Regions from separate parts of the Vreelandella lionensis genome, predicted to be linked through region 1. Evidence: predicted binding sites of a transcription regulator. Region 1 holds the regulator's gene; the other holds the start of a gene.
The links. The regulator LexA, encoded in region 1, represses DNA repair genes until DNA is damaged. The targets are predictions, from matches to a motif close to TACTGTNTANNTANACAGTA.
Positions count from the first base shown of each region.

Region 2: a site for LexA is predicted at 1,823-1,842, ahead of ACIGG6_RS04530 (LexA family protein). Genes of this name have one in related genera too.

Region 1 is NZ_JBITWC010000023.1:32,321-36,532, reverse strand. Features, by position in the region: gene nagZ (beta-N-acetylhexosaminidase) at 1-330, opposite strand, end outside; gene ACIGG6_RS14295 (L,D-transpeptidase family protein) at 413-928, opposite strand; gene ACIGG6_RS14290 (TetR/AcrR family transcriptional regulator) at 906-1,583, opposite strand; gene lexA (transcriptional repressor LexA) at 1,812-2,489, shown strand; gene ACIGG6_RS14280 (energy-coupling factor ABC transporter permease) at 2,511-3,182, opposite strand; gene purU (formyltetrahydrofolate deformylase) at 3,201-4,055, opposite strand.
Region 2 is NZ_JBITWC010000005.1:112,350-116,561, forward strand. Features, by position in the region: gene ACIGG6_RS04520 (patatin-like phospholipase family protein) at 1-601, opposite strand, end outside; gene ACIGG6_RS04525 (alpha/beta fold hydrolase) at 663-1,553, opposite strand; gene ACIGG6_RS04530 (LexA family protein) at 1,878-2,336, shown strand; gene ACIGG6_RS04535 (Y-family DNA polymerase) at 2,333-3,718, shown strand; gene ACIGG6_RS04540 (sodium-dependent transporter) at 3,641-4,212, opposite strand, start outside.

The sequences.
Region 1 (4,212 bases):
CCCCAGCAGCCAGCCTGTGTCTTTGGCTAAGGTGAGCCCTGCTACTGGGTCGCTGGCATACAGATCGCCAATTCGCGCCATGGCGGGCAGCTTGGTCACCCCTTTTTTGATCCGCTGGACTCGACCGCCCTCTTGGTCAATACCTAGCAGTAGATCACCACGCACACGACGAATACTGCTGCAGAGCTGCCGCACTTGGTACGCATCTTCGACATTACGGGCGAACAGGATAACGCCGCCCACCGCAGGGTCTTTTAGCAATGTCTTTTCAGCGCTGGATAACTGCGGCCCTTCTAGGTCAAGCATGACCGGGCCAATGGGTTGCGTCATGGGGAGGATCCGACAAAAAGGGCGCCATTTTAGACTAACCGCTTAGCGTGTCAAAATTCTGGCAGGACGCCCGGAAGTGGGCTTAATGCAGCCAAACCGGCGTACCGGGTTGGGCGTGTGCAAACAGGTAGTGTAAATCGTGATTTCGCAGGCGTATGCAGCCGTGAGAGGCAGCCACCCCCATCGGTTGTTCTTCAGGCGTGCCGTGCAAATAAATGTAGCGCCGCTGGGAGTCCACATCAGCGCCACGGTTAACGCCGCGCTCAAGACCGCAGAGCCACATAATGCGCGTTAGAATCCAGTCTCGCTCAGGGTAATTTGTCGCCAATTCAGGCGAAAATACTTCGCCAGTCCATCGGCGACCACGAAATACCGCATTATCAGGCAAGCCCTTGCCGATAGACGCACGGACATAGTGCCAGCCCAGCGGTGTTTGGCCGCTACCCTCTTGCTGCCCTACGCCAGCAACCCCAGTGGAGATCGCGCACTCATAGCTCACTTCCTTTCCCTGCCACCAGCGCAACCGCTGCCGCTGGGTGTCAATCTCCACCCAACCAGATTGGGAAGGCGGTAATTCAGCTAGCCTGGGCGTTGCCATGGTTTCCCTCTTCAACCGCAGCCGGTAGCGGCGCGTTCATCGCAGCAACAACGACTGGACGTAGCCGCCGCACAAGGTCACGCACCGTCACCTGCTCTTGATAATCCTTTGCAGCAATATCACGCAGGGCATCCAGTCCCGAAAGCGTAAATATCACTGTGCCTAGCATAAAGTGTAGCCGCCAAAAGCGCTCGGCGTCCGGCAGCTCAGGCGTGGCTTTACGCACCAGCTCGGTAAAACGGGTAAATACATCGCCATACTGCTGCTGAATGTAGCGACGCAGATGCCCTTGCGCCTGACTGTAGGCTAACCCTAGTAGCCGCATAAATACCTTCAGGCTATTACGTTCGGCGGGCACTGCCAGTACCGTAGTGGCCATGGTCTCTAACAGCACTTCTAGAGGAATAGGCTGGCCTTGATAGTGAGCTTCTAGCTCGTCCAGTGCGGTGTGAAAGCGCTCTGAAAATGGATCGAGATAGCGGGAAAACACCGCTTGAATTAGCGCTTTTTTGGAACCAAAGTGGTAGTTCACGGCCGCCAAATTAACCCGGGCCTTGCTGGTGATATTGCGCAGCGACGTCTCGGCAAAGCCTCGCTCTGCAAACAGTACCTCTGCAGTATCTAAAATACGCGTTACCGTATCCGATTGGGCCATAGCGCCCTCCAAAAAACAGGTGTTTTAAACATGGCTGAATACTATGTCATAACCCCTGCTGGCTCAATCTCTTATCCAAATGGTAGTAAGCGTTAACTGGACACTTAACGGCTGGCTCGGTTGGGTGTAACTCGTCATGTACTGGACAGAGCAACATACTGTATACTTAAACACATACTGATTAAGCCGACATGTAGCTACTGTCTTTTCACTGTTTTGGAGTTTGGTATGTCGCGTCCACTCACAGCACGTCAGCAGCACGTATTTGATTTTATTGTTAAGACCATGGGTGAGCTTGGCTACCCCCCTACCCGCGCCGAAATTGCCAAAGCGCTGGGATTCCGCTCGCCTAACGCAGCAGAAGAGCATTTGCGTGCGCTCGAGCGCAAAGGCGCTATTCGTATAATTCGCAATACATCACGGGGCATCCGCTTACCTAACCAGGAGCCGCAGGAGCTTAATGAAACGCCAGCGGCTGCAGCACCTGCTACTAATGAGCCGTTGCCCAATGGGCTTCCTGTGATTGGTGAGGTCGCCGCTGGCAGCCCTATCCTTGCGGCTGAACATATTGACCGTTACTGCCCGCTGCCCGCTGAGTACTTCACGCCTAAAGCAGATTACCTGCTACGGGTGCGCGGCCTATCCATGAAAGATGTAGGCATTCTTGAAGGCGACCTTCTGGCCGTGCATCGCACTGACCGCGTTCGCGATGGGCAAATTGTCGTAGCACGATTAGAAGACGAAGTAACGGTCAAGCGTTTTAAACGCCAGGGGCATCAAGTAACACTGATTGCCGAGAACGCAGATTTCGCACCAATTGAGATCGACCTACGCACTCAGCAGCTTGATATTGAAGGCGTGGGTGTTGGTGTCATTCGCGGTGGTAATGGGCAAGCGCTTGGCTAGTTGCCCAACCTGTAAGGCAGGCTACTGCAAGTCGATATAGCGGTGGTCATTAAAGGTGGCCACCCAGTTTGGGTGGTACACCAGCAAAATACTCAGCAGCATACCGGTTATAAATGCCTCTGACGGCATCAGTAACGGTAAAAAGCGGGCATACTCTTGGGCGAGATAGACGGCCTCGGGATCAGTGCCCGCTACGATAATCAGCGCAACAGCAGATAGCCCTCCCCCTAAGGTCGCCAAGGCCGTTCCAAAAAAGCCACAAGCAAATAAAAACACCATCAAATTATCAGGCAACCGACGGTCAACGATTCGCCATACAAAACCGGTCACGATCGCAGGCACAATACCTGTCACCAGCACATTTGCCCCCATTAGCGACCAATCGTTTCTGCCAATAGCCACCATGGCGACATTAATCATCACGTTACTGATCAACGCCAGCGGCATTTTAAAGACTAGCGTCATCAGCACCGTAAACACCAAGTGAAGAGTTAACCAGTCCACCGCTTGCGCACGCAATTGCCACATCAACATGACGGCCAACGTAGCTGCCATCCAGCGGTGCTGAAGCGCTGTATCCTCAAGTAGTGGCCGCCAGGGGCGCAGGCATAAGCACCAGACGATGACACCCAACGATAAAAGCCACGTCATCACGAGTGCCCACGGTGCCAATACGCTTTGTGCAAATGACATAGCGTCCCCTTCTGCCGATTAGCTAAAAACGACCGTTTTGTTGCCGTGAATTAGCACGCGACCTTCTAGGTGCCAACGCAGCCCCCGCGCCAATACCGCTTTTTCCACATCGCGACCAAAACGTACCAAATCGGTAGGCGTGTGACAGTGGCTGACCCGGTGAATGTCCTGCTCAATTATAGGGCCCGCATCCAGCTCTTCTGTCACATAGTGGCAAGTTGCCCCAATCAGTTTCACGCCGCGCTCATAGGCTTGATGATACGGCTTGGCACCCGCAAAGGAAGGCAAGAAGCTGTGATGAATGTTAATCACGCGCCCTGCATACCGTTCGCAAAGCGAAGGCGGCAGAATTTGCATATAGCGCGCCAGCACTATGCAGTCAGCGCGGGCAGCATCAATCTGCTCCTGCACCTGTTCAAAAGCCGTTTGTTTATTAGCCGGGTCAACTGGTACATGATGGTAAGGGATGCCATACCATTCAGTCAGCGAGCGCATATCATCGTGATTAGAGATAACGCCGACAATATCGCAATCCAACTCACCTGCCTGCCAGCGGTAGAGAAGGTCCACCAGGCAGTGGGATTCCCGAGACACCATCAACACCACACGGCGGCGCTTTTGGGTATCCACCAGCGACCACTGCATATCAAATTCAGCCGCCACCGGCTCAAACGACGTGCGCAGTGCTTCCGCCGACATACCCAGAGAATCCGCCAGAATCTCGTAACGCATAAAAAAGCGGCCAGTCTCTAAGTCAGAGTGCTGGCTGGCTTCGGTAATTGAGCCACCTTGTTGAGCAATAAAACTTGAGACACGCGCCACGATGCCCACTTGATCTGGGCAGGAAACAACTAAACGATAGTAATGAGACATAACAAACACTCTTAACGTATTTAACGGCACGCTCGCCAAGCACCTGCCTACCAGCAGGTAAACCACATTAGCGGCGGTAGTGTACCGTAAGCACGATGAGGAAGCACCGTGGTCAGGTGCCGCGATGATTGTTACCCGCCCCCCGCTTCCCGTATAG
Region 2 (4,212 bases), on a different contig from region 1:
GCGTGACCGGCTGCGGGCTGTGAGCGGTGACGTTCACCGCCACCACGAAATCCGCCTCATGGGCTGCCAACACTGGCATCATTGGCAGCGGGTTGAGTAACCCGCCATCCACCAATACCTGTTCGCCAATGTGCACGGGAGTAATCACCCCAGGCACCGCAATCGAGGCGCGAATGGCGCGTAGCAGCGGGCCGTTTTGAAACCATACTTCCCGCTGGCGCACGAGGTCGGTGGCCACGGTGGTCACTGGAATGGGCAGGTCTTCAATCAGCCGGTCGCCCACTAGCTCCTCCAGCTTGCTCATCACTTTGTTGGCACGCATCGCCCCCATGGGGCTCCAGGTCACATCGACCAGTTTGAGCACGTCCAAGTAATCAAGGTTACACACCCACTCCCGGTACTCCGGCAGCTTGCCCGAGGCGTAAATGCCGCCGATCAGCGCCCCCATGGAGCATCCGGCAATCGAAATAATCTCGAAACCACGCGCCTCTAGCGCTTCAATAACGCCAATATGCGCATAGCCCCTAGCACCGCCGCTACCGAGCACCAGCGCTACTTTATTGCCACCGCCCAACGTCCTCCCCGTTAATTGGCTGACCACGTTCTGCCCCTCCTTTGTGGCATGGCGTCTCATACGCACGCGCTTTTCTTTTGATGCGACGTTAACTGGTCGTGCATCTTTCTAAGCAAATCACCTCGGCCACACGCTCAACGGCCTGTGGCTCCAAATGCAGATGGTGGCCACCTGCCAGCACGTGCCGGGTGAGCCGCGGCACCGCCTGCCTTGCCTGGGCTGCCCAGGCGCGCTCGCCCAAAATCCCTTGCTCTCCTTCTATTAATAGCACGGGGGCTTGGATCTCAGCCAAAACGGCCAGCACCTGCTGCGGTGTAAAGCGCACCAGCGAGGGCTTGAGCAGGCGGCTATCGGTACGCATTTGTACTTTGCCATCGGCGGTGGCCTGGGTATTACGCTCCACTAACGGTGTAGCAGTGAGACTATCCAGCGGCGTGACACCACCTGCGACGCGGGCCGCCACGGCGCTCTCAATATCTAGGTAGCGGGGCGCGCGGGAAGGCGGCCGCCGGTGGGCGATAATGCCTTTGCGTAGCTGGCCTGCCGTCTCTTCAGCGGGTGTATTCAACGCGCCTAAACCATCTATCAAAATTAAGCGGGCTACTTTTTCAGGCAGCGCTGCGGCCAGCAGGCAGGAAACCGCTGCCCCCATCGAGTGCGCCAGCAGCGTGGTCTGCTCAAGGCCTAGCGCCTCCATGGCATCCAGCACATCATGGGTGTAATCCCATAGCGCGTAGTCGTTGCCAGCAGGGGCATGGGCTGAGAGCCCGTGGCCACGAAAATCGATCGCCACGATTCGAATATCCAGCGCGTTCACCAACTGCGGGGCTAAGCGTGAAAAGCTGGCGGCGTTATCCAGCCAGCCATGCAGCGCTAGCCATGTGGGCGCGTCACTACGCCCCCAGCTCAGCGCCGCTAGCCGCCCATCAGACAAGGAAAGCGGCTGAGGGGTCGTGCCCGCTCGGGAAGAGTCATTCATAAATGGTTATCTCACAGCGAAAATCCGGCGCGTCAGATGACGCTCTTAGGCGCAAACGTTACCATGCTCAGCGCAGCGCTTGTGCTGCTTTTACGCGGCCATGGGCCACAACGCTTTTCTTATTCTGATTGGAGAGATTGCCATGAAACCTCACCGCGATACCCGCGCCCGCAACCTTGTGTTCTTTATTACTGTCGTGAGCGCCCTAGTCGTGGGGCTATGGTTAGCCCGCTGAGGGCAGCGCTTGCAATTTCTCCCCCATGAATAAATACTGTTTAAATATACTGTACATAAACACACTATTTATTCATGAGGATGCCGACGATGCCGTCTCAACCCATCCATCTTGCAACAACCGTGGTTGCGACAGCCTTGCCGTTAACTTCTCAGCCGCTGCCTTTTCCTCTGCTCACAGGCCGTGCAGGTTTTAGCGGCTTTCCCTCTCCTGCCCAAGATTACGAGCCGCGCACTCTCGACCTCAATGCGCGGCTGATCAAGCACCCTACCCAAACGTTTTACCTCACCGCGACAGGGGACAGCATGGAGGGTTGGGGCATCTTTGACGGTGATTTACTGGTCGTCGACCGCAGCGTCACGCCGCGCCTAGGGCATATTTTGGTCGCCATGCTGGATGAAGAAGTGCTAATCAAACGCTATGCGCTGCATCGCGGCACGCCGCACCTCTGCTCGGCCCATCCCCACTATCCGCCGCTGCCCCTGGAAGGTACCGACTGCCAGCTATGGGGCGTGGTGCGCGCGGTGATTCACGAGTATCTGCCGTGATCGGGCTGGTGGATGCCAATAATTTTTACGTCTCCTGTGAGCGGGTGTTCAATCCGGCGTTGGAAGGCAAACCCGTTGGTGTGATGTCGAATAACGACGGCTGCGTGATTGCACGCTCGGCCGAGATGAAAACCATGGAGATCGCCATGGGCACGCCCGCATACCAGTTAGAGGGGCTACGCCGCCGCGGGGTAATCCACCTGCTCTCTTCTAACTACGAGCTGTACGGCGATATGTCAGCGAGGCTTGCCCAGCTGCTGCGCGATGCGTGCCCCGAAGTGGCCCCCTACTCGATTGATGAGATGTTTATTTATCTGGATGGCCTCAGTGATACCCAGTGCCAAGCGCTGGGCACAGCACTGCGCCGCCGCATTCGTCGCTATTTGGGGCTTCCGGTGTGTATCGGGCTGGCCCCTACGCATACGCTGGCGAAGCTCGCCAATCACCTAGCCAAAAAACAGCCTCACTACGCAGGAGTGTGTTTACTCCACGGTGAAAGCGCTACCACCCAGGCAGTGCTGAAACAGCTGCCGGTAAGCGATGTGTGGGGAGTGGGCAGGCGCCTTGCCGAACGATTAGCGGTCAGCGGCATTCGCACCGCCTGGGATTTGCGGGAGCACGACCCCAAACGGCTACGCAAACGCTTCTCGGTGGTTCTAGCCCGCACCGCCTTAGAGCTGCGCGGTACGCCCTGCCTAGAGTTGAATGCCGTTGAGCAACCCCGCCAGCGCATCATGACCTCACGCTCGTTTGGTAAAACCACCGGCGTGAAAGAGGAGCTTCACGCGGCGCTGCGCCGCCACACCCAGCGCAGTGCCGAAAAATTGCGCCAGCAAGGCAGCCTTGCCCGCGCCGTCCTACTGTTTTTAAACACCAACCGCCACCGCAAGGACCAACCCCAGCTGTCGCCTAGCGCGATGATTCCGCTTGAAGCGCCCACCGACGATACTCGCGTCATTCTGGAAGCCGTTCGCGAAGGGCTCGACCAGATGTATCGCCCTGGCTTTCAGTTTATGAAGGCAGGCGTGATGCTGCTGGACTTGGTGGATGCACAGCAGTATCAGCTCTCTCTGCTACAGCCAACCACCAAGGCGCACCCTCACTTGATGAAGGCGGTAGACGAGATTAATCAGAAGATGGGGCAAGGCACGCTGCGCTTTGGGATGACTGACGCCGACGCGCCTTGGCAGCTGCGCTGTGAGCACCGCTCAAGACGCTACACCACCTGTTGGGATGAGTTAATGGAGGCAGGCACTCACCCTGGCGCGCTTGCCGCCGCCAGGGTGAAGCGTGAACAGCAGCGCTTAGCGGGCGGAAAGCGCTTGGCGAAGGCGCGGGCTAATGGCTTCGCCCACCACTGCCACCAGGACCAGCAGCGCTAGCAGCACCGGCCAGTGGGCAGCAAAAGAGACTTGGTACAGGCCAAGGGCATCGATAAAAATCACCAAAATACCCAGCGGACTCACGTAGCGCACCATGGCTAGCCACAGCGTATAGGGCAGCGGCGCCAGCCCCAGCTCGTCGCGAAAGGTTTCGCTTTTCAGCACAAAACCGGCCAGTAGTACCATGCCCAGGCCACCCAGCGGCATCATCCAACGGGAGGTGAGGTAGTCCAGCCAATCAAAGAAGTTCTTGCCTGCCAGCGTCCAATCAGCGCCCAGGTTGAACGACAGCATCGCCAGCGTGCTGATCAGCCACAGCACAATACCGGTGGCCCACGAGGCGGATTTACGGCTCATGCCTTTGTTATCGCACAACCAAGAGACCGTTGCTTCCACCATGGAAATTGAGGAGGTTAGTGCGGCCATGGAGAGCATTAAGAAGAACAGCGCTCCGAACAGCGTGCCCAACGGCATCGCTTGGAACGCTAACGGCA